One region of the Priestia sp. 53B2 genome, then DNA from elsewhere that is predicted to be linked to it. Evidence: riboswitches for the same ligand, from Rfam matches in the RefSeq annotation. Region 1 holds a riboswitch; each other region holds the start of a gene.
What was found. A riboswitch is a leader RNA that binds a small molecule or an ion and turns the genes downstream of it on or off. The one in region 1 is predicted to bind S-adenosylmethionine.

Region 1 (5,238 bases):
GCAATTTATAGGCAACAGTGGATTTTGCTAATAATAGGCAAATGCAGGAAATCAATAGCTGTACATGATACGTATATATACAGTATGAATGACCAATAAGGATAACTAATAAGGAGGAAAAACAATGAGTAACTATTACTATGGCCAAGAACAAGGGCAAAATCAAAATCCACGCCAAAAATCAAGCCAAAAACGAAGCCGAAATATACAAATGCCTGATAAAGGCTATTCTTCTCACTTCAAACCCCTAAAAGGAAGAGTGGTGACCGTTTATCGTGGAGGGCCTGAATCTAAAACAGGTTATTTGGTTGACGTGCAATCAGATTATTTAATCTTAGCAGTGGAAAGCAACAATAACAATAATAACAATAATGGTGAAAATAACAACCAAAACAACCAAAACAACCAAAATAATAATCAACAAGAATATACACTTGTATATTATCACTTAGCGCATGTAAAAAGTATTACTGAAGATACTATGTCAAATTCGGCACAAACGTTTACTGGAATTAGCACAGAATTAGAATTATATCGAGGAAAAACTTTTGCTACAACTTTATCATTGATGAAAACTAAATATGTGCAGGTTAACCAAGGTGGACCTGAGAAAAAAGCAGGTCAGCTTCTTGATGTCTTAGGTTCATTTGAATCTGCTTATATAGTATTACTCACAGAAGACGACGGTGTCATCTATATTAATACTGAACACGTTAAGAGTGTGAGTGAATATCAAAGCAACAATGGAGATCAAACTAATCAATCTGCAAATGAACTCTTAGTGAGTCAAGAACCAGAATATATGAAATCCAAAAGCTTTAACGATCTTTTTGCCCACCTTTCTCATAAATGGGTATCAATCAATAATGGAGGACCTGAAGCTGTAGAGGGCGTGTTAGTACAAAGCCGAAATGGTACATTTACACTTGTGCAGAATAATCAAGTATTACGCTTACAGCCAAGACACGTTAAAACCATTTGTGTAGGAGCAAAAGGGGCTTTTAAGCAAAACGATAACAATCAAAATAATAATGAAGAAACAGAAGAAAATGGAGAGACTGAAGCTGCAAAGTCTACACAAAAACGTACAGGAGAACGTACAGGAAGTCGCACGGGTGGACGTACGGGTTCACGCTCTTCAGCACCGGCCGAGAAAGTTATTAAAACGAAAAATTATCGTTGGAAAGCATGATGAAATGGAACATAAAAGGTGCTTATAAAGCACCTTTTCTATCATATAGGAAAAAGGAGGAGAATCAGTATGAGTATGAATCATTATATCAATAAAATTGTGGAGTTAGATATTTCAGGTAAAACGACATTTGTTGGCAGACTTATTGATCTTGGATTAGATATTATGGTTTTGTATAATGGACATGATTATTTGTATATTCCTCTTTTACACATGCATCGTTTGCGGGAAGTATCAGAAGAAGACTATACGGTTTTACGTGAAATAGAAGAGAACTTAATAGAAGAAAGTCAGCGGATTTCTTATCGTAATATTTTACAGCAGGCAAAAGGGAAATTTATTGAAATTTATGTAACGGGAGGGAAGTCATTGCATGGCTATATTACAAGCGTGCTGAATGATTATCTTGTGTTTTATTCTCCAGTGTATAAAAATGTCTTTGTTTCTCTGCATCATTTGAAATGGCTTACCCCTTACAGTAATGAGTTAACCCCTTATTCTTTAAGTGACAAAGAGCTCCCAGTAAGACCTGCCTCTGCACCTTTTGTCAGAAACTTTGAAGAGCAGCTTAAAAAATATGAAAATCAACTGGTCGTATTAGATTTAGGGGATCAATCAGAAAAAATTGGCGTACTTAAAGAAGTTTCTAATAATATTGTTGAACTAATTACGGCAAATGGAGAAAGTATGTATTGGAAGTTAGCTCACGTAAAATCTGTGCACTTGCCTTAGAAAAAGAGACCTCGCTTTCGTCTCTTTTTTTTATGTGCTTATCAGGACAAGTATATTGAATAAACAAATGAGATGATTTGAATTTTTTAGAAAATTATGTTGACAATAAAGAAAATCTTTATTAAAGTTATTAACAACAAACGTTAACCACCAACAATTATATAGAACTCTTATCAAGAGTGGCGGAGGGACTGGCCCTGCGATGCCCGGCAACCATCAAATGAAACATTCATTTGAACGGTGCTAATTCCTGTGGAACATCAGTATTGTTCTAACAGATGAGAGAAATCGTGTATAAACGAACACTCTTCCATCTGTGAAGAGTGTTTTTTATTTTGAGTTAAGGAGAGAAATAGATGAAAATTGAAACTTTATTAGTTCGTTCAGGAGTAGGTCGTGACCCTTCAACAGGGTCTATTACAACACCCATTTACCAAGCATCAACATTTGCTCACCCTGCGTTAGGGCAAAGTACAGGATTTGACTATGCACGTACGGCAAACCCTACTCGTACAGCATTGGAAGAAGCAATTGCTGCTTTAGAAAAAGGAGAAGTAGGAGTAGCATTCGCTTCAGGAATGGCGGGTGTAATGGCAGTTTTAGCACTATTTAAAAACGGAGATCATTTAATTGTATCAGAGGATTTATACGGAGGAACGTACCGAGTACTAAATGAAATCTTTTCAGAGCAAGGAATTACTATTTCGTACGTCAACACAGCCCATCTCGAGCAAGTAAAAGATGCGCTTCGTCCCAACACGAAAGCTTTATTTATTGAAACACCTACGAATCCAATGATGCACGTGACTGATTTGCCAGAAGCAATTGCGTTAGCTAAACAGCATGATTTGCTTACTATCGTTGACAATACCTTCATGTCCCCTTATTATCAGCGTCCTTTAGAGCTTGGAGCAGATATTGTGATACATAGTGCAAGCAAATACATTGGGGGTCATAATGATGTAGTTGCTGGTCTTGTAGTCGCTCGATGTAGTAGCTTAGGAGAGAAAATTCGTTTTTATCAAAATGCAGCTGGGGCAATCTTAGGTCCACAAGATAGCTGGTTATTGTTGCGCGGTGTTAAGACGCTAGCGCTTCGTATGGAAAAGCATAACGAAAACGCGCTGAAAATTGCAAATTGGCTTACTGCTCATGATCTCGTAGAAAAAGTGTATTACCCTGGCCTTGAAACACATCCAGGCTATGAAATCATGAAGAAACAAGCGACTGGATTTGGAGGCATGATTTCTTTTGCTGTCTCACACCCTGACATCGTGTCAGTACTTTTAGAAAATGTCAAAGTTATTACATTTGCAGAAAGCTTAGGAGGAGTGGAAAGTTTAATGACATTCCCAGCTCGTCAAACACACGCTGATATTCCGGAGGAAATTCGAAATCGTGTCGGAGTAACAAATTGTTTACTGCGATTATCAGTTGGAATTGAGCACGCAGATGATTTAATTAAAGATTTGAAGGAGGCATTTGATGCATACCAACAATAATAAACATAGATTTGGTACGAACTTAATTCATGCAAATACAGGAATTGACGGTCATTTTGGAGCGGTTAACGTACCTATTTATCAGGTATCTACATTTAACCAAGAAGATGAGACGAACAACGGCCGTTATGACTATTCTCGTTCAGGAAATCCAACTCGTGAGGCTTTAGAAAACACCATTGCTCACCTAGAAAATGGATACGCTGGTTTTGCTTTTTCATCAGGTATGGCTGCTATCTCATCGGTATTATCTATTTTTGAATCAGGGGATGAAATTTTAGTTTCACACGATACGTACGGCGGGACATATCGTGTATTAACACGGTTATTTTCAAAGTTTGGTATCAAAACAACTTTTGTTGATACAACGAAGGTGGACAAAGTAGAAGAAGCTATCACAAAAGATACGAAGGCTATTTATATCGAAAGCCCTTCAAATCCATTTTTACAGGTAACGGATATTAAAGCAGTAGCAAGTTTGGCGAAGGAGCGCAATCTTCTTACAATTGTGGATAACACGTTTTTAACACCTTATCTACAGCAGCCGATTGACCTTGGTGTAAATATTGTAATTCATAGTGCTACAAAATATATCAGCGGTCACAGTGACGTCATTGGCGGTCTAGTTGTGGTAAGCGATGAAAAGCTAGCAGAAGAAGTAAAGTTTGTACAAAATGCTTTTGGTGCTATCTTAGGACCACAGGATTGTTTTTTACTGCTTCGAGGAATTAAGACATTAAAAGTTCGTTTAGATCAGCAGTTAAAAACAGCGTTGCAGTTTGCAAAGTGGCTTGAAGAACAATCTCTAGTGAGCCGTGTATACTACCCAGGCTTAAAAAGTCATCCAGACCACAAACTGATTTCAGAACAAGCAAATGGATACGGAGCTATGATTTCTTTCCAAGTACAGGATGAAAAAGTAGCACGACATATTTTACAAGGAGTCAAATTGGCTTCAATTGGCGTTAGTCTAGGTGCAGTTGAATCCATTCTAACGCATCCTGCAACAATGTCTCATGCAAGTATCCCAAAAGAAGTACGTGAAGAAAAAGGAATTACTGATTCACTTCTTCGCCTTTCAGTAGGGTTAGAGGAATTCGAGGATTTAAAGCAAGACTTTAAGGCTGTTTTTCAAAGCTTAGAAGAAAAAGCGTTAATTAAATAAAGAAAAGGACTTCCATCAAGGAAGTCCTTTTTTATCGTTATATACAGCTATCTAAAAGGTTTGTGTATAGGGACGTAAGCGCAACTTTTTCATCAGAGGAAAGACTGCTGTTTAGAATTCTTTTTATGCCAAGATGATATTTTACATACGGTGTTTGCCGGACGCGTGGATGAGTCATTTCATCTTTTAAATCTTTCAGAATGGCTTCGTGAAGCTGATCTTCACTTGTCATGGCTTGTTTAGAAGCGAACGAACGGTTCAACCATAGGGTTTGATAAGCTGCTAGTAAATGTTCAGAAGTCATTGTGCAAAGAGCTCCTTTAGATTAGTTTCTTCATTATAATAATCTATAGTTTACCATAAGTATTAATACGTGTACGTAACTTTTACAGAAGCAGATACAGTCAAGGACTGAGCTTGAATAGGGGGAGAGGCTGCTAATAACTTAGGCGAGGAGCCAGATGACTGATAGACGGGGCCTTCTTCGATTAAAATGGGGATTTGGTTAATAGGGAGCTGCAGTGTGTTGGCAATGGTAAAGGCCTTTTCTTTAGCGTTAAGCAAAGCTTTACTTATCGCTTCTTGTTCATATTTATCATCATTTGTAACGTGGAATTGAAGATCTTGCGCTACGTTGGCTCCGCTTG
Region 2 (5,238 bases), 210 kb from region 1:
AGTTGTCCAATACCTTCATTTGTTTGCTGCTCGTTCCAGATTTCAGGTACTGTAGCAATGAATTTTGCACGGAATGTCATTTCAGCCTTTGCTACATCTCCACGAACGATGTTTAAGCGGTATTGACGTCCTAGGTAAGGGAATTTGTCTCCCTCTTCAAAAGAACCAGTTTTAGCTGCAGAAGCTGCTGCTTTAGGAGCCTCTTTTTTAGCTGTTTCTTTTTTTACTGCTTCTTTCTTTGGAGCAGCTGGCTTTTCCTCAGCTGGCTGTGAACCGTTTAGTTGTTTTAAAATCCATGTTGCTTTGCGTGCGATGATTGAACGCACATTGTTTTCATTAAGACCTCTTGGGATAATAACTTTTACCCCTTCTTTGTCACAAATTTGCACCGTGATATCGGTTCTATTTGGAACGACTTCAATTTTGTAGTCAATTGTTTGATTGCCTGTTTGATACGTATACATAAAATTTTTCGTACTCCTTTCTACAAATCTTCATTTTATAAGCAAAGGTAGAGTTTGGTCAAATGAAAGAATAATCAGACAGTTATCAACTGCTGTTGCAGCGCCTTGCAGAATGATATGTATTCCAATATTTAGTGGAAAAGCGCCAATAATAATTGCTTCAATTTTTCTTTAGTTTTTACAAAAACATATAAAAATATGCCGATACTACTAATATAGATTAGACATTCTATGTCTTTAGATGGTATAGGGAATGAAAAATAAAAAAAGCGTTTAAAAGTTTACATGTGAAATGCTATATAGGATGGTCATAACACTTACTGTAATTGAAGTGACAAATTATTATCTTATTATGAAACAAGAGCAAGCAGCCTCGATTATGCTAGTGATTACATTTCTGTTTGCTTTTCTTACAACTACCGTGTTCTATTTTATCATACGTCGCACTATAATTGCGGTTGAAAATTTAACGAAAGTAATGAAAGGGGTTTCGTAAGGGGATTTATTGATATTTGTTCAGTATAATAAACTGTAAGTATTGGTTTTTATGATAGCTTTCATAGAAAGAGATAATGAAAATTGACACGTTATAAAAGCAGTTGTATAGTGAGTACGCAAGGCGGCAGTCTGTCTTTTTTAATTCTTAGTAAACTTATAAGTTAAATAAATATTTAAGCACTACATAAGGAGACGAAGAGATGAAAAATGAATTCCGTTTAGCAACAAATGACGACGCAGATAACTTATTGAACTTAACTCTACAAGCATATAAGCCTATTCGAGAGCTAGGCATTCCTTTCTTAGCAGCTACTGCTGATCTTGCCCTCGTTAAGAAAAATATTTCTCAAAACCTTTGCTATGTATATGAAGAAGATAAAAGAATCGCTGCAACTGTGTCTATACGAATGCCTTGGGGAGAACATCCAGGTCCGTTTGCTGTTCCGCACCTTTGGTGGTTTGCAGTATACCCGTCGTTTGCCAGGAAAGGCGTTGGATCTAAGCTGCTGCATCTAGTAGAGGAAGAGGTAATAAAAAATACGTTTAAATCACCAGGTGTGTCTTTAGGAACAGCAAAAGAACATCCTTGGTTAGTTGAGATGTATGAACGAAAAGGATATGTTCAAGCTAAAGAAAAGCACCTTGCAGAAGGTTATAAGACCGTGTTTCTTTATAAAAAATTCAATGAGGTACACTCTTCGTCGTAAAAGATAGAGAAGTGATACAAATTAAGAAATGTGAAAGAGTGATAAATATGACAGATCAATTACTACTAAATGAGTTAATAGACATACGCCGTGAGCTGCACCGGTTTCCAGAGCTTTCAATGAAAGAATATGAGACAACTAAACGTATTAAAAAGTGGTTAAAACACTATGAAATTTCTATAGCGGATGCATTCCCATTAGACGTAGGAGCAGTAGCAGAAATTGTGGGAGGAAAGCCGGGACCTACTATCGCTATTCGAGCTGATATTGATGCGCTGCCAATTGAAGAAAAAACCAATCTGCCATTTGCTTCTGAAGTGAACGGTGTTATGCACGCATGCGGCCATGATTTTCATACGGCTTCTATAATCGGAGCAGCCATTCTTCTTAAAGAGCGTCAGCAGGAGCTTTGCGGTACGGTTCGATTTATCTTTCAACCAGCCGAAGAAACAGCTTCTGGGGCAAAAATGCTAGTTGAAAAAGGTGTGCTCGAAGGAGTGGCAGCGATATTTGGGATGCATAACAAACCGGATCTTCCTGTAGGAACCATTGGTATCAAACCAGGACCTTTAATGGCAAGTGTTGATCGTTTTGAAATTGACGTCAAAGGAGTAGGAGGTCACGCGGGTATTCCTGAAAAAACAATAGATCCGATTGCTGCTGCTGGTCAAATTGTTACTAGTTTACAAACCATTGTCAGCCGTAATCTCAGCCCATTTCAAAATGTTGTTGTCAGCATAACTCAAATCCACGGAGGGAGCTCGTGGAACGTCATTCCTGACAAAGTAACGCTTGAAGGAACGGTGCGTACCTTTCAAGAAGAAGCGAGAGAAAAAATACCGGCTCTTATGAAACGAACTGCTGAAGGGATTGGTGCAGCTTTCGGGGCTTCAGTAGACGTTAAATGGTATCCATACCTTCCTGTAGTAAACAATGATGATACGCTGGAAAAACTGGCTATCAAAGCGGCAGAGGATCTTAGTTATCAAGTCGTAGAAGCTGAACAATCGCCTGGAGGAGAAGATTTTGCCGTATATCAGCAGCATGTATCAGGATTTTTTGTATGGATGGGTACAGCTGGAGAATATGAATGGCATCATCCTTCTTTTTCATTAAATGAAGAGGCATTACTTGTAGCAGCTTCTTATTTTGCTAATCTAAGCTTTCATTTTTTGAATTCATTCCATTACCCGAAAAATTAAAATATTTTTATTTTTCTATTTACGCGGATGGAATTATTTGATAAAATAAATTTCAAATTAAAAAAGTTATCACGAGTGGACGAGAGATCTGGCTCTTTGACTCCACAGCAACCTACGAATGTAAGGTGCTCCTACCAGCAAAGCATGTGCTTTGGGTGATAAAACGGGTGAAAAACTCATTTTGCATCAAAGCAAAATGAGTTTTTTTATTTTTCTAAAAGGAGAGGGTTTTATGAGTCATACAGCAGTTGCAGCACATACAGGAGAGAAAGCATTAAAGGAAGCAGTGAAATTATTAGGAAAGCATTATCAAGTAGCTTATCGCGAATTGGAAACATTTTATGAAATTGTGGTCGAAAACCATGTTCGTACATATGCTGTAGGCATAGATATTAAAGATGTACAAAAAGCAAATGAACTAGAAATTTATTCATCATGCTGTTCCAAGCTTGAGCGAGTAGGCTGTCTTTTATAGAAGAAGTCTACTCGCGCCTCTATTTTTTAAGTGTTTTTAAATAGAAAGCATGGTTTTTGACAAGCAAAGAATCTGGTGGGTATAATCAATACTCACTAGGTTTTAAAATTAATCATAAATTGTCGAAATTTTTACACAAATTAAAGGTTACATTCGAAATGAATTGTGGTATGTTATAAAACAAGAATATTTTATGAAAGGAGCATTGAAATGGAAATGTCTCTTGAACACGGAAACGATGCAGGAAGCGAACAGCTTATTGATCGTATCCTAGACTTTTTAGAAGATGACGAAAAGTAAAAAAAGAGTGTGCGGTGCTATCCCTAGCCGCGCACTCTTTTTTTATCATGTGCGTAAAGGCAGCGCCATACTATGATACATAAGGATAGAATGAAAGGGTCTCTGTCAAAGGGATTGACGAATGGTTTTGTTTGATAGAAAATTTAGAAAAAGGAAAGAGATGAAGGGTATGTCGAACAAAACATCTTTGTATCAAACAAAAGAACAGTTAAAAAAACTTGTAAGCGAATTGGTTTCTATACCTAGCGTGACAGGAACGATGGCAGAAGTGGAAATGGCTGAATCGATAGCGTCGTGTTTATTGAAGCTGCCTTACTTTCAAAAAAACGAGCAAGTCGAGCTTCATTCAACAGGAGACGGGCGATCGATTGTCACAGCTTTTGTTCAAGGGAAAAATACCAATAAAACAGTTGTACTAGTAAGTCATTACGATGTAGTGGATGTACAAGATTATGGACAGTGGAAAAAGGATGCTTTTCACGCTGATACATTAACGAGTACTTTTTATAATCATATGGAACAAGTTCCGGCGCATGTACAAAAAGATATGGTAAAAGGAGACTGGCTTTTTGGCCGAGGAACGATGGACATGAAAGCAGGCATTGCCCTGCATATCAGTATGGTTGAACGAGCATGCAACGGAGAGTTTGACGGAAACATCCTGCTGCTGTCGGTACCGGATGAAGAAGTAAATTCGCTTGGGATGAGAAAAGCAGTGCCTGTTCTTTTAGAACTTGCCCGCAAACATCAGCTGGATTTTTCTCTCATGCTAAATGCAGAACCAGTGTTCAGCCGTTATCCTGGAGATCAAACGAACTATGTGTACTCAGGATCGATTGGGAAGATCATGCCAAGCTTTTTGTGTTATGGAAAAGAAACTCATGTAGGGGAACCGCTAGCTGGTTTAAATGCTAATTTACTAGCTTCTTATTTAACAAAAGAAATAGAATTAAACGTTGATTTTTGCGAAAAAGTAAGAGATGAAACGAGTCCACCTCCTACGGTGCTGATACAAAAAGATTTAAAAGAAGAGTATTCAGTTCAAGTTCCGCACTCTGCCGTTGTATTATTTAATTTATTTATGTTAAACCGCTCTCTTAAAGAAGTAACAGATCTGCTGTTGAAATCGGCTGACAAAGCGGCTTTGAATGTAAAAAAACATTATAATAAAGCCGCTAGGCATTACGCTGCGGGAATGGAGGGTTCATCTCTTGACGTGAACGTATGGACGTATGAAGAACTTTATACTCATGCAGTCAAACAGCACGGTGAAAAATATGTGCAAGAAATGGAAGCAGCACTTTTAGCACAAGAGGATGATGACAGAAATAAAACCATTAAATTAGTAAACTCTTTAGCTGGTTTATGTAAAGAAGCAGCTCCGATGATGGTCTTATTTTTTACGCCGCCTTTTTATCCGGCCGTTTGTTCACATGATGATCCGTTTGTACAAGAGATTTTGTCAAACGTACAGGCAACTGCCAAAGAGCAATTCCAAGTGGAGCTAGTTGAACAAAGTTATTTTGGCGGAATTTCGGATTTAAGCTATGCCAGCCTGCAGCATCCGCTTCATACATTTAACACGTTAGTAG
Region 3 (5,238 bases), on a different contig from region 1:
AAGGGGAAGGTTTAATTGTTCTGCTTGGTTTTTAATTTCGTCTCGCCAGTTATCGTGAATCTGCCCGGCAAGGTATACGGTTAAGTTCATTATGTAGAAGTCCTCCTCTAACTAAAGTTTGTTTTATTTTATCAAATGTAAGCGGATAATACGAATGATTTGAATGGGCTACTTTTCCAAAAATAAGGTTATAGTAGACAAATAGTTAAAAAAGAGAAACAATAGAAGGCGTATTGCTAATTAAAGAAAGGATGTACATGATGACAGAAACAGTGCTACAAGTAGATCATGTCAGTAAAGTAATTGGGAAGAAAACCATTTTGCATGATGTATCCTTATCGGTTGAGCGCGGTGAGATTTTCGGATTGCTTGGTCCAAATGGTTCTGGAAAGACAACGCTAATTCGTACCGTCGTAGGACTCATTAAAGAAACAAAGGGAACGATTACCGTCAATGGGTTTCCTTTAAAAGAACAGTTTACATCAGCTATGAAATCAATTGGAGCGATTATTGAAAATCCTGAGTTTTATGATTATCTGACGGGCTATCAAAATTTAAAACATTTTGCGAATATGCATGAAGGGATCACATCAGAACGCTTGGATGAAGTGATTGCTTTAGTAAAGCTTGAAAACAGCATTCATGCAAAAGTGAAGACGTATTCTCTTGGGATGAGACAGCGTTTAGGAGTAGCTCAAGCTATTTTACATAAGCCTGCATTGCTTTTACTAGACGAACCAACAAATGGTCTAGACCCAGCGGGAATGAGAGAATTTCGTATATATTTACAAACGCTTTGTACAGAAGAAGGAATTTCAATCTTAATCGCGAGCCACTTATTAAAAGAGGTAGAAGCATTATGTGACCGCGTTGGCATTATTCAAGACGGTGAGTTAAAAACCATTCAAGATCTATCTCCAAATCGTCAAGACCAAGGAATGTACGTAGAATTTGAGGTATCTGACGCGCAAAAAGCAGCGGATCTTTTATCACAAGAATTTGAAGTAACGATGAGATCACATATTATCGACGTGGCGATTGTAAAAGAACAAATTCCAGCTGTAAATAGAAAATTAGTGGACAGCGATATTTTAGTCTACCGAATTACCCCTGTGTATGAGACGCTTGAAGATTCGTTTATGTCCGTTACGGAAGGAGAGCACCATGCTTAAGCTAATTCAAAATGAACATATGAAATGGTTTCACAAAAGAAGTACAAAAGTCACGTTTATTACAATCGGTATTTTAACTCTTTGTATGGCTCTATTAATGAAAAAAGTAGCAAACAGTGCAGGAACAGAAGACAACATTTTGAACTTTCTGTCATTTAGTTCAGGTATGCTGATTCTTGTTCAATTTTTTGCTCTTGCTGTTGGAGGGTCAATGGTTGCAAAAGAGTTTGAAGCAGGTACCATTAAACTTCTGTTAATTCGCCCGGCTAGACGTTCAACGATTTTAACGTCCAAGTACATAACGCTCATTTTAATTAGCTTGTATTACTTACTGAGCTATTTGCTTTTTTCGTTTGTATGGGGAGCATTGTTCTTTGGATTTACCAGTCTAGAAGGAGATGCGCAGCTGCTTAAAAACATTACGCTTACGTATGACAGTGCGTATATGGAAACTTTTATGATGATGACGTTCGCATTCATGCTGTCGTCTTTATTTAGAAACAGCGCGCTTGCTTCCAGTCTGGCTATTGTCGTAAGTATCGGCGCGAAAGCTGTAACAGGACTAGTATCAGAGCTAGGTTTATGGTGGGGGAAATTTTTATTATTTGCCAACACGAACTTTGTGCAGTATATGGAGGGAATGAAGACGATGTTTGACGGCATGACGATTCCATTTTCAATCTTCATCTTAGTCGCGCATTTTGTCTTCTTTATAGGCGTGGCATGGGCAGCGTTTTTGAAACGAGACGTAGCTAATTGATGTGAGAATTTTCGCACTATATATTTTTCTAAAATAGCATTTGACAATTAAATAAAAAGAGATTACAGTAGTGAAAGACTATTTTTAAAACAACTATAAACTTCTTATCAAGAGAGACGGAGGGACTGGCCCTATGATGTCTCGGCAACTGGCTGTACGCAGTGCGGTGCCAAATCCAGCAGACGATGTTTCGTTTGGAAGATGAGAAGGGTAATCTTATGATACAAATAAGAGACCTCTTCTTATCAATAAGAAGAGGTCTTTTTTTATTACGTAAACAAGAGGTGTTAAGAATGGAACAACAAAAAGGAAACGGCTGGGCGCTGTTACCGCTGGGCGTCTTTTTAGTCCTGTTTGTCGGATCAGGAATTATAACGGGAGATTTTTATAAGCTGCCTGTCTTAGTAGCCATTATCATTGCAGCCATTGTGGCGCTGGCTATGAATCGCAAAGATTCACTTAATGTAAAAGTGGAACGTTTTGCTAAAGGAGCAGGGCATCCTGATATCATTATTATGGTGCTTATTTTTATTTTAGCAGGTGCTTTTTCAGAAGTCGCTAAAGGTATGGGAGCTGTTGATTCAACGGTAAACTTAGCGCTGTCTGTGCTTCCGCAAAGCTTAGTGGTAGTCGGAATCTTCGTTATTGGCGCATTCATTTCAATTTCGATGGGAACGTCAATGGGAACAATCGCTGCGCTAGGGCCTATCGCTGTAGGAATCAGTGAGCAAGCGCATGTATCCATTACGTTAGCAATTGCTGCCGTTATTGGTGGTGCAATGTTTGGAGATAATTTATCTATAATCTCTGATACGACCATTGCAGCAGTTCGTACGCAAAAAACAAATATGTCAGATAAATTAAAAGTAAACTTTTTTATTGTCCTTCCTGCAGCGATTGTTACGGTGATTCTATTGCTTGTCATGACGATCGGCAACACGTCTTCAGTAGAAATCAAAGATTTCAGCTGGTTTAAAATCTTGCCATATATCGGCGTACTAGTGGCTGCCATATTTGGTGCAAACGTATTAAGCATTTTAACTGGAGGAATTGTATTAGCCGGCGTAATCGGATTGGCTGATGGAAGCTACACGCTTTCTTCTCTTGCCAAAACTGTGACAGAAGGTATTGGCGGAATGTCGGAGTTAATTATTTTATCTCTATTAATTGGTGGAATGGTTGAGCTTATTCGCTATAACGGCGGTATTCAGTTCTTATTGAATTTATTAACACGACGTATTCAAACAAAAAAAGGTGGAGAATTCAGCATCGCCGGATTGGTAAGTTTAACAAATTTGGCCACGGCTAATAACACGATTTCAATTATTACGGCAGGTCCGTTAGCAAAAGAAATCTCTGATAAGTATTCAATTGATAATCGGAAATCAGCCAGTCTGCTTGACTTGTTTTCATGCAGCGTTCAAGGGCTTATCCCTTACGGCGCACAAATGCTTCTCGCAGCAGGATTTGCTAAAGTTTCACCGATTGAGATTATTCCATTTACATTCTATCCAATGTTAACAGCGGTTTGCGGGATCATTGCGATTGTAATTGGATTTCCTCGTTTAAATAAAAAGTCAAAATCATCTAAAGAAGCTGCGTAATATCAAACCCTTAAAAAGAATGTTCTTTTTAAGGGTTTTTTACTGTTTGAAAAAATCATTCGGCTTTTCTTCATCTAACTCCTTCCAAAGCGTCTCATTTTGTTTAAGTGCATAAGCCGCTCCTCCAATTTCAATTCCGCATAATAAAATGAATAATAAAATACCCATGAAATGACCTCCTTAAGTAAATGAATAAAAACACGATGGTAACGGGTTTAGCTTATTGCTGTTTCACTTTATAATGAGAATAAAGTATGAAACGCGTTTCAGCGCAAGAGAAAAAGGTGAAAACATGACAAATATCCGAGATATCGCAAAAAAAGCTGGTGTATCTGTTTCGACTGTATCCCGGGTGCTAAATCAGCATCCGTATGTAAAAGAAGAAAAACGCCGGCTGGTAGAGCAGGTTATTCACGAACTTAATTATGAACAAAACATTAATGCCGTTCATTTATCAAAAGGGAAAACAAATATGATTGCCGTCGTCTTGCCTTTTATTAATCATCCGTATTTCAGCCTGCTTTTAGAAGGAGTGGCATCTCAAGCTTTAGAAAAGCAGTATCAGCTTGTTATTTGTCAGACGAACTATGATGTAAAAAAAGAAGAAGAAGCGCTTCATATGCTAAAAACAAAGCAAGTTGATGGAGTGATTATTTGTTCTAGAGCAAGCAGCTGGAGCACGATTGAATATTATCAGCAGTACGGGCCGATAGCCGTGTGCGAAAACGTACAGAATCGTTCTATTCGCTCCGTATACGTTGATCATTATGCAGCTTTTAAGCAGGCGCTCCTGTATTTAAAAGAAAAAGGATATACGGATATTGGCTACTGTATTGGAAGAATGACGGGTACAAATAGCTTGCAGCGGCAACAAGCATACAAAGAATATATAAAAAGAATAAATCAGCCTTATCATTCAGAATGGGTTTTTCAAGGCTGTTTGAACGTGACAGATGGTGAAAAAGTGGTGGAAAAATTAGTGCAGATGAAAAATCGGCCTCAGGCGCTTTTAGTAACAAACGATCAAGTAGCTATCGGAATAAAAGCTCAGTGCGAACAAGCGGGTATTTCAGTTCCTGGTGATTTAGCTATCATTGGTTTTGATAATCATCCGCTTTCTTCTTATTTACAAATCACAACGATCGAACTTCCTCTTAAGGAAATGGGAGAAACGCTTTTTACATTAGTGGGAAGCAAGGCTCCTCAGAAAATTGAGCTCCCTTTTCGGTTTATTGAGCGTAAAAGCGTATGAATTCTTGATGATGCCATGAGGTGTTTTTACCGGATAAAATGAGCAAAAGCGGACATCATACGAGTAAAGAAAGAAGAAAAGGGTGATGATCGTGGAAAAAAAAGAATATCAAGTGGGAGATCAGGTATTTGTTATTTACCGAAATCCTCATACGGCAAACGTTGCGAATATTAATCAAGCTGAAATTGTTGAACATCCTGAAAACAAAGGTGAAAAGGCGCTGTTTCTACATGAGTCTTATCATTTGTTAGCTGAAGATGATGCCGTGTATTCAACGTATGAAGAAGCTGAAAAAATGTATAATAAGATATTTGATTATGAACAATATGACTGACGGAAGGCTCTCTTAAACGGAGAGTCTTTTTTGTTTGAAAAATAATTACCAAGGATAGAGTCTTTTTATTTTTCAAACGCTATTAGTATTAGAAAAAAGGAAGTGTAATGATGATA
Region 4 (5,238 bases), on a different contig from region 1:
GCTTCAACCGTCTCGCTGATTCCTCTTGTTTTAAGGCCGCAGTCGGGATTAATCCAAAATAATGCAGGATCAAGTACCTGCAGAGCGCGGTCAATGTTTCGCTGAAGCTCTTCAAGCTTCGGTACGCGCGGGCTGTGGATATCATATACGCCAAGTCCGATTCCTTGATTGTACGTATGTTTTTCAAATGCATAAATTAATTCACCGTGGCTTTTAGATGTTTCAATAGAAATCACGTCGGCATCAAGCGCTTTGATCGCATCAATAATCTCTTCGAATTCTGAATAGCACATATGCGTGTGAATTTGCGTCTCGTTTTGCACCGATACCGTGGCTAGCTTGAACGCATACACCGCAGCATTTAAGTAGCTGTCCCAGTTTTCTCGTTTTAACGGCAATCCTTCACGAAGCGCCGGTTCATCTACTTGGATCATTGAAATGCCCTGACTTTCAAGTGCTTCTACTTCTTTTCTAAGAGCAAGCGCGATTTGATTTGCCACGTCGTAGCGCGGGATATCATCACGCACAAACGACCAGTTTAAAATCGTAATCGGCCCCGTCAGCATTCCTTTGACCGGCTTATTTGTTAGAGACTGTGCGTAGACCGTTTCTTTGATCGTCATCGCCTGCTCGTACGATACATCTCCGTAAATAAGCGGCGGCTTCACGCAGCGAGAACCGTAAGATTGTACCCAGCCAAACTTCGTAAACTGAAAGCCTCCTAATTTCTCACCGAAGTATTCGACCATGTCCGTACGCTCAAACTCTCCGTGCACAAGGACATCTAAGCCGATGTCTTCTTGAATTTTAATCCATTTTTTTATTTCCTCGTTAATGTACGCTTCATATGCTTCATCGCTTAACTCGCCTTTACGCCATTTTAGACGCTCTTTTCGCACTTCTTTTGTTTGCGGAAAGCTTCCAATTGTTGTCGTTGGAAGAAGCGGCAGTTGAAAAGCTTCTTGCTGAACGCGTTGACGTACGTCAAACGGCGCTTGACGCTCTGCTTTATAGCTGTGCAGCTGCTTCAGCTCTTTTTGTACGTCTTGATGATTTCGAAAAGATGATCCATTTAATGCTTGAATTGCCTGTTTGCTTACGTTTATTTCTTCTTCTATTTTTTCTTTTCCTTGCTGCACCGCTTTTGTTAACAGCGCAATTTCCTTTAGCTTTTCATCTGCAAAAGAGAGCGCATTTTTTAACACTGGCTCAATGGTTTCTTCATTTTTCACCGTAACAGGAACATGTAGTAGACTTGATGAAGGCTGCAGAATCAAACGGTCTTTTGATACAGCTTCTTCAATTTCACTGATTGTTAAAAGCTGTTCATCCAGATTCTCACGCCAAATGTTTCGTCCGTCAATCACTCCTGCTGCCAGCACTTTATCAGTCGGAAACCCATATTGATTAAGCGCCGTGAGATTTTCTCCTCGGTCATGCACAAAGTCTAAACCAATTCCATGAACGGGAAGAGAAACAACTTCTTGGTAATAATCAACGCTGTCAAAATACGTTTGCAAAATGACTTTTACATTCGGTGCCGCTTTTTTCAAAGCTTGATAGACTTCTTTGTACAGTGCGAGGTCTTCTTTTGATAGCGTTGTAGCTAAAACCGGCTCATCTATTTGTACCCACTCTACTCCTTCCGCTTGCAGCTCCGCTAAGATAGTCACATAAAGAGGAACAAATTGTTCAACTACTTCTTTAAACTCACTTTTTTTATATCCTTTTGACAGCTTCACAAATGTTACTGGACCTAAAATCACAGGCTTGCCTTCAATATTCAGCTTCTGTTTTGCTTCTTTGTAAAATTGAAGCGGGCGATTTTCTACAAGGGACGGCGTACATTCCTCAAGCTCTGGTACGATGTAGTGATAATTTGTGTTAAACCATTTTGTCATCGTAGAGGCTACCGCACCTTTTGTTCCTCGCGCGATGTCAAAATACGTTTCAAGCGATACTGGTCCTCCGTCATAATCAAAGCGCTTTGGCACTAGACCAAACATAGCGGCTGTATCTAACACATGATCGTATAAGCTAAAATCACCGACTGGAATTAATTCAATTCCTGCATCACGCTGTTTTTTTAGATGTGCTAGACGAAGAGCTTCAATTTCCTGCAGAAAGATATCTTTCTCTAGCTTTCCTGCCCAAAACTGCTCAAGCGCTTTTTTCCATTCTCGTTTTTCACCAATTCTTGGATAACCTAAGTTTGAACTTTTTACACTGCTCATTTTTTCCACTCCCTGTATATTTTTTTATCGATAAACTAAAAAATCTCTCTTTTCGAAATGAAAAGAGAGATGATACGCATACTTAACTAAAGTTGAGATAGCCTGTTTTTCCCAACACGTATTCCTCACTCCTCTCTATATCCCGTAGAGCTTAAGTGCATACAACAGGCAGGTCTCCTGACTTAGGTTCATCGCTTCCTATCCCTTCCCATTTCAACATGAAACAGTGGTTAATAAGTTGCTCCCCATTACAGTGGCGGGACCGCGCCGGCTTTTCACCGGTCTTCCCTTTTAAGCTGCGTATATTCGTTACACAGCACCTGATGCATTTTTATAAAATTGTTCATTCAAAACATATTCACATAAAATAAAAAGCCTCTCTATCACGAATAGAGAGGCATAGTATCTATGAAATCCTCTCTTATTTTCCAAAGCTGTACGCTTTGCAGGATGTAGCACCTTTTCAACAAGAATGTTAAATGGTTGCCGGGCTTCACAGGGCCAGTCCCTCCGCCTCTCTCAATAAGAGTTTTAATTATTTATAATATTTTGAATGTAGAGTCATCTTAACACCTTACATTTATGTTGTCAAAAGAAATTTCAAAAAAATTAGTTTTCAGGAGGCGTTGACGCTAATTTTTGCCTTAACAATTTGTAATCATCTTTTCGATGTGTTTCGATTAAATCTTTTGCTCCTTGGTGATAGCCTGAAGAATAAATGTACTCTACCGCCGTTTCAATAAGCTTTCTTTTTTCTTCGGCACACTCCCGATCCATTAAGGGGAACAGTCTACCTAAAAGGTCATTTAAATCCTCCTTGATAAAACGATCAAGTCCTTCTTGCATCTTTTCGTTTGCCATGATTGCTCCTCCATTTGCTGTGTATGTTCTAAGCCTTTATAAACAGGCATTTCACTGTAAATTTTAAGATAAAGTTAAGTCATTAAACAGTATATCAAGTGAATGTTTTTCTTTAATTACATATGTAATACAAATATATGACAAATATAGAGAATATATCATCATTCATTATCTATTATAACGTTTGACTTAGCCTTCTGCTACAAGGTTTCTTTAAACATTATGCATAATCTTCCAAAAGTCTGGCTGTGAATCACGGGCACGCTTTTGGCTAAACCTAGCTTTCTACTTTCTTGTTTTTACAAACAATTTCTTCGAGGTCGTCCAAAATCCTTCCAAAGAAGAGGACCTAAAATGTCGTATCTGCTTACAAAAAACTCCGTAAAATTATAATTATTTAAAATTAAAGGCAGCTCAAAATCAAGGGGAGCACCGGCGCCTCCTGACAATACAAAATCAGTGCCTCTTCCAAGCGTAAACGTCCCGTTTCTATTTTTTCTAATAAACTGTTCGTCATATGCATGCACGTGGCTAACGAGCACTTTTTTCACGCGGTGCAAGTCAAAAAATTGCTGACTTTGAGGAGTCGTTACAGGAAACCCTTCAAGGTTTGACCACCGGCCAATATTTGGCTGCGCATGCATGGCTACAACGGTATTACGAGGAGCATCCTCTAGCTGCTGCTCTAAATAATTAAGCTCTTTATCTGTAAATCCATATATTTTATTCTTGGGACTGATGACATTATTTAATGCGATGCACCGGAAGTTGAAGATAGGAATATCAATGATTCAGTGTACTTTTCCGATAGTAGCTCTGAAGTTTTCGAGATTGCTTTCATCAAGGTACAGTTCATCATGATTCCCTACGCATACAAACATAGGAATGTTTGGTGCGATTTTTTCAACAACCTTAACAAAGTGCTCCAAGTACTCTTTTTTCCCTGTATAGACGGTGTCTCCCCCATGAATAATAAACAGCGGGTCCAATTCCACCGCCTTTTTTAATACAAGCTCAAATTCACCGCTCATCGTGAAACAATTATCGTTTGGTCCGTCACCTCTGCTGTCACCCATAAAAACAAAGTTAAATGGATCTCTCGGATTTAATTGTTTAATTCTTTGCTTTAATAACTTTTCAGAACGTTCATGAAGCGTCAAATTCATCAACTAGTTAATCCCCCTATTACTAAATAAATTCAGTTAAAAGTAAACAAGCTTACTTATTTATATGAGAATTTGTTGATGAAGGTCACTACCTTCTTGTAAGCAGAACGCACATTTAAATTAGTTTCCATAGCCTATCTATCCTTTCATTTTGTTAAGCACTGATAGGGCAACATAAAAGCTAGAATCCTCCTAATCTAAAAAAGAACCCCTTGCTGAGATAGCAAAGGGTTCTTACAAGTAGAGCGTTCACCATAATCAAACGTACTTATTACGCTCAACCGGACTTAAAGACTTCCTTGCAGAACGAGCTGCCATGTCCGTTTCAATTTGCTCTAGGCTACGTCCTTTTGTTTCAACAACTACAAAACGTATGAAGAATAATCCGAGAATACAAATGATCCCGAACGTTGAAAAGATAATGCCCAAGCTAAACTGATCAGCTAAAATAGGAAACACAAGCCCCACTGCCAGCGATCCTGTCCAGTTAAAAGCAGATGAAATCCCAGCACCGATTCCGCGTACAGAAAGCGGGAAAATTTCTCCTACAATGATCCACGTAAGCGGCGCCCATGAAAACGCATAGCAAAGGATAAAGCAACAAAGAGCAATTAACGTAACCCAGTTAACGACGACTTCATTAACACCTAATGCTCCTAGAATAGCCGGTGTGAAAAATGAAAGAGCCATACCCGCGCCGCCAATCGTAAGAATGGTACGGCGGTTGAATCTATCAACAAACTGCAGAAAAATAAGTGTTGTCACAACGAAGATTACCCCAACAATGACCGTAAAACCAGCAGCTACCTGCGGGGCTAAACCAACTTGACGAGCAATGCTTGTTGCATAATAAACAATTGAGTTTGAGCCTTGAATCTGCTGAAAAGTTGCCATTCCGACACCGATAATTAAAGCTAAACGAAACTTTTTCTGAAACAGCTGTTTAATGCCTGATTTTTCATGCACAGCTACGCTTT

Region 2: it holds a riboswitch for S-adenosylmethionine, as region 1 does, so the genes downstream of both, ACN6NE_RS16975 (hypothetical protein) here and ACN6NE_RS18035 (trans-sulfuration enzyme family protein) in region 1, are expected to answer to the same signal.
Region 3: it holds a riboswitch for S-adenosylmethionine, as region 1 does, so the genes downstream of both, ACN6NE_RS22515 (Na+/H+ antiporter NhaC family protein) here and ACN6NE_RS18035 (trans-sulfuration enzyme family protein) in region 1, are expected to answer to the same signal.
Region 4: it holds a riboswitch for S-adenosylmethionine, as region 1 does, so the genes downstream of both, metE (5-methyltetrahydropteroyltriglutamate--homocysteine S-methyltransferase) here and ACN6NE_RS18035 (trans-sulfuration enzyme family protein) in region 1, are expected to answer to the same signal.

What each region holds. Positions count from the first base shown of each region.
Region 1 covers NZ_JBLZXA010000020.1:763,505-768,742, forward strand. Annotated here, with positions in the region: gene ACN6NE_RS18025 (spore coat protein) at 212-1,192, shown strand; gene ACN6NE_RS18030 (hypothetical protein) at 1,262-1,924, shown strand; SAM riboswitch class I at 2,092-2,209, shown strand; gene ACN6NE_RS18035 (trans-sulfuration enzyme family protein) at 2,281-3,426, shown strand; gene ACN6NE_RS18040 (trans-sulfuration enzyme family protein) at 3,410-4,591, shown strand; gene ACN6NE_RS18045 (hypothetical protein) at 4,629-4,895, opposite strand; gene ACN6NE_RS18050 (SIMPL domain-containing protein) at 4,958-5,238, opposite strand, start outside.
Region 2 covers NZ_JBLZXA010000020.1:557,617-562,854, forward strand. Annotated here, with positions in the region: gene ACN6NE_RS16960 (M48 family metallopeptidase) at 1-464, opposite strand, end outside; gene ACN6NE_RS16965 (GNAT family N-acetyltransferase) at 1,163-1,669, shown strand; gene ACN6NE_RS16970 (amidohydrolase) at 1,717-2,871, shown strand; SAM riboswitch class I at 2,935-3,036, shown strand; gene ACN6NE_RS16975 (hypothetical protein) at 3,104-3,346, shown strand; gene ACN6NE_RS16980 (M20/M25/M40 family metallo-hydrolase) at 3,816-5,238, shown strand, end outside.
Region 3 covers NZ_JBLZXA010000027.1:390,682-395,919, forward strand. Annotated here, with positions in the region: gene ACN6NE_RS22500 (YtoQ family protein) at 1-90, opposite strand, end outside; gene ACN6NE_RS22505 (ABC transporter ATP-binding protein) at 261-1,172, shown strand; gene ACN6NE_RS22510 (ABC transporter permease) at 1,165-1,932, shown strand; SAM riboswitch class I at 2,034-2,140, shown strand; gene ACN6NE_RS22515 (Na+/H+ antiporter NhaC family protein) at 2,226-3,536, shown strand; gene ACN6NE_RS22520 (hypothetical protein) at 3,576-3,704, opposite strand; gene ACN6NE_RS22525 (LacI family DNA-binding transcriptional regulator) at 3,829-4,788, shown strand; gene ACN6NE_RS22530 (transcriptional regulator SplA domain-containing protein) at 4,874-5,122, shown strand; gene splB (spore photoproduct lyase) at 5,233-5,238, shown strand, end outside.
Region 4 covers NZ_JBLZXA010000001.1:296,377-301,614, forward strand. Annotated here, with positions in the region: gene metE (5-methyltetrahydropteroyltriglutamate--homocysteine S-methyltransferase) at 1-2,234, opposite strand, end outside; cobalamin riboswitch at 2,385-2,573, opposite strand; SAM riboswitch class I at 2,653-2,763, opposite strand; gene ACN6NE_RS01820 (hypothetical protein) at 2,844-3,095, opposite strand; gene ACN6NE_RS01825 (hypothetical protein) at 3,395-3,739, opposite strand; gene ACN6NE_RS01830 (metallophosphoesterase) at 3,887-4,261, opposite strand; gene ACN6NE_RS01835 (sugar porter family MFS transporter) at 4,520-5,238, opposite strand, start outside.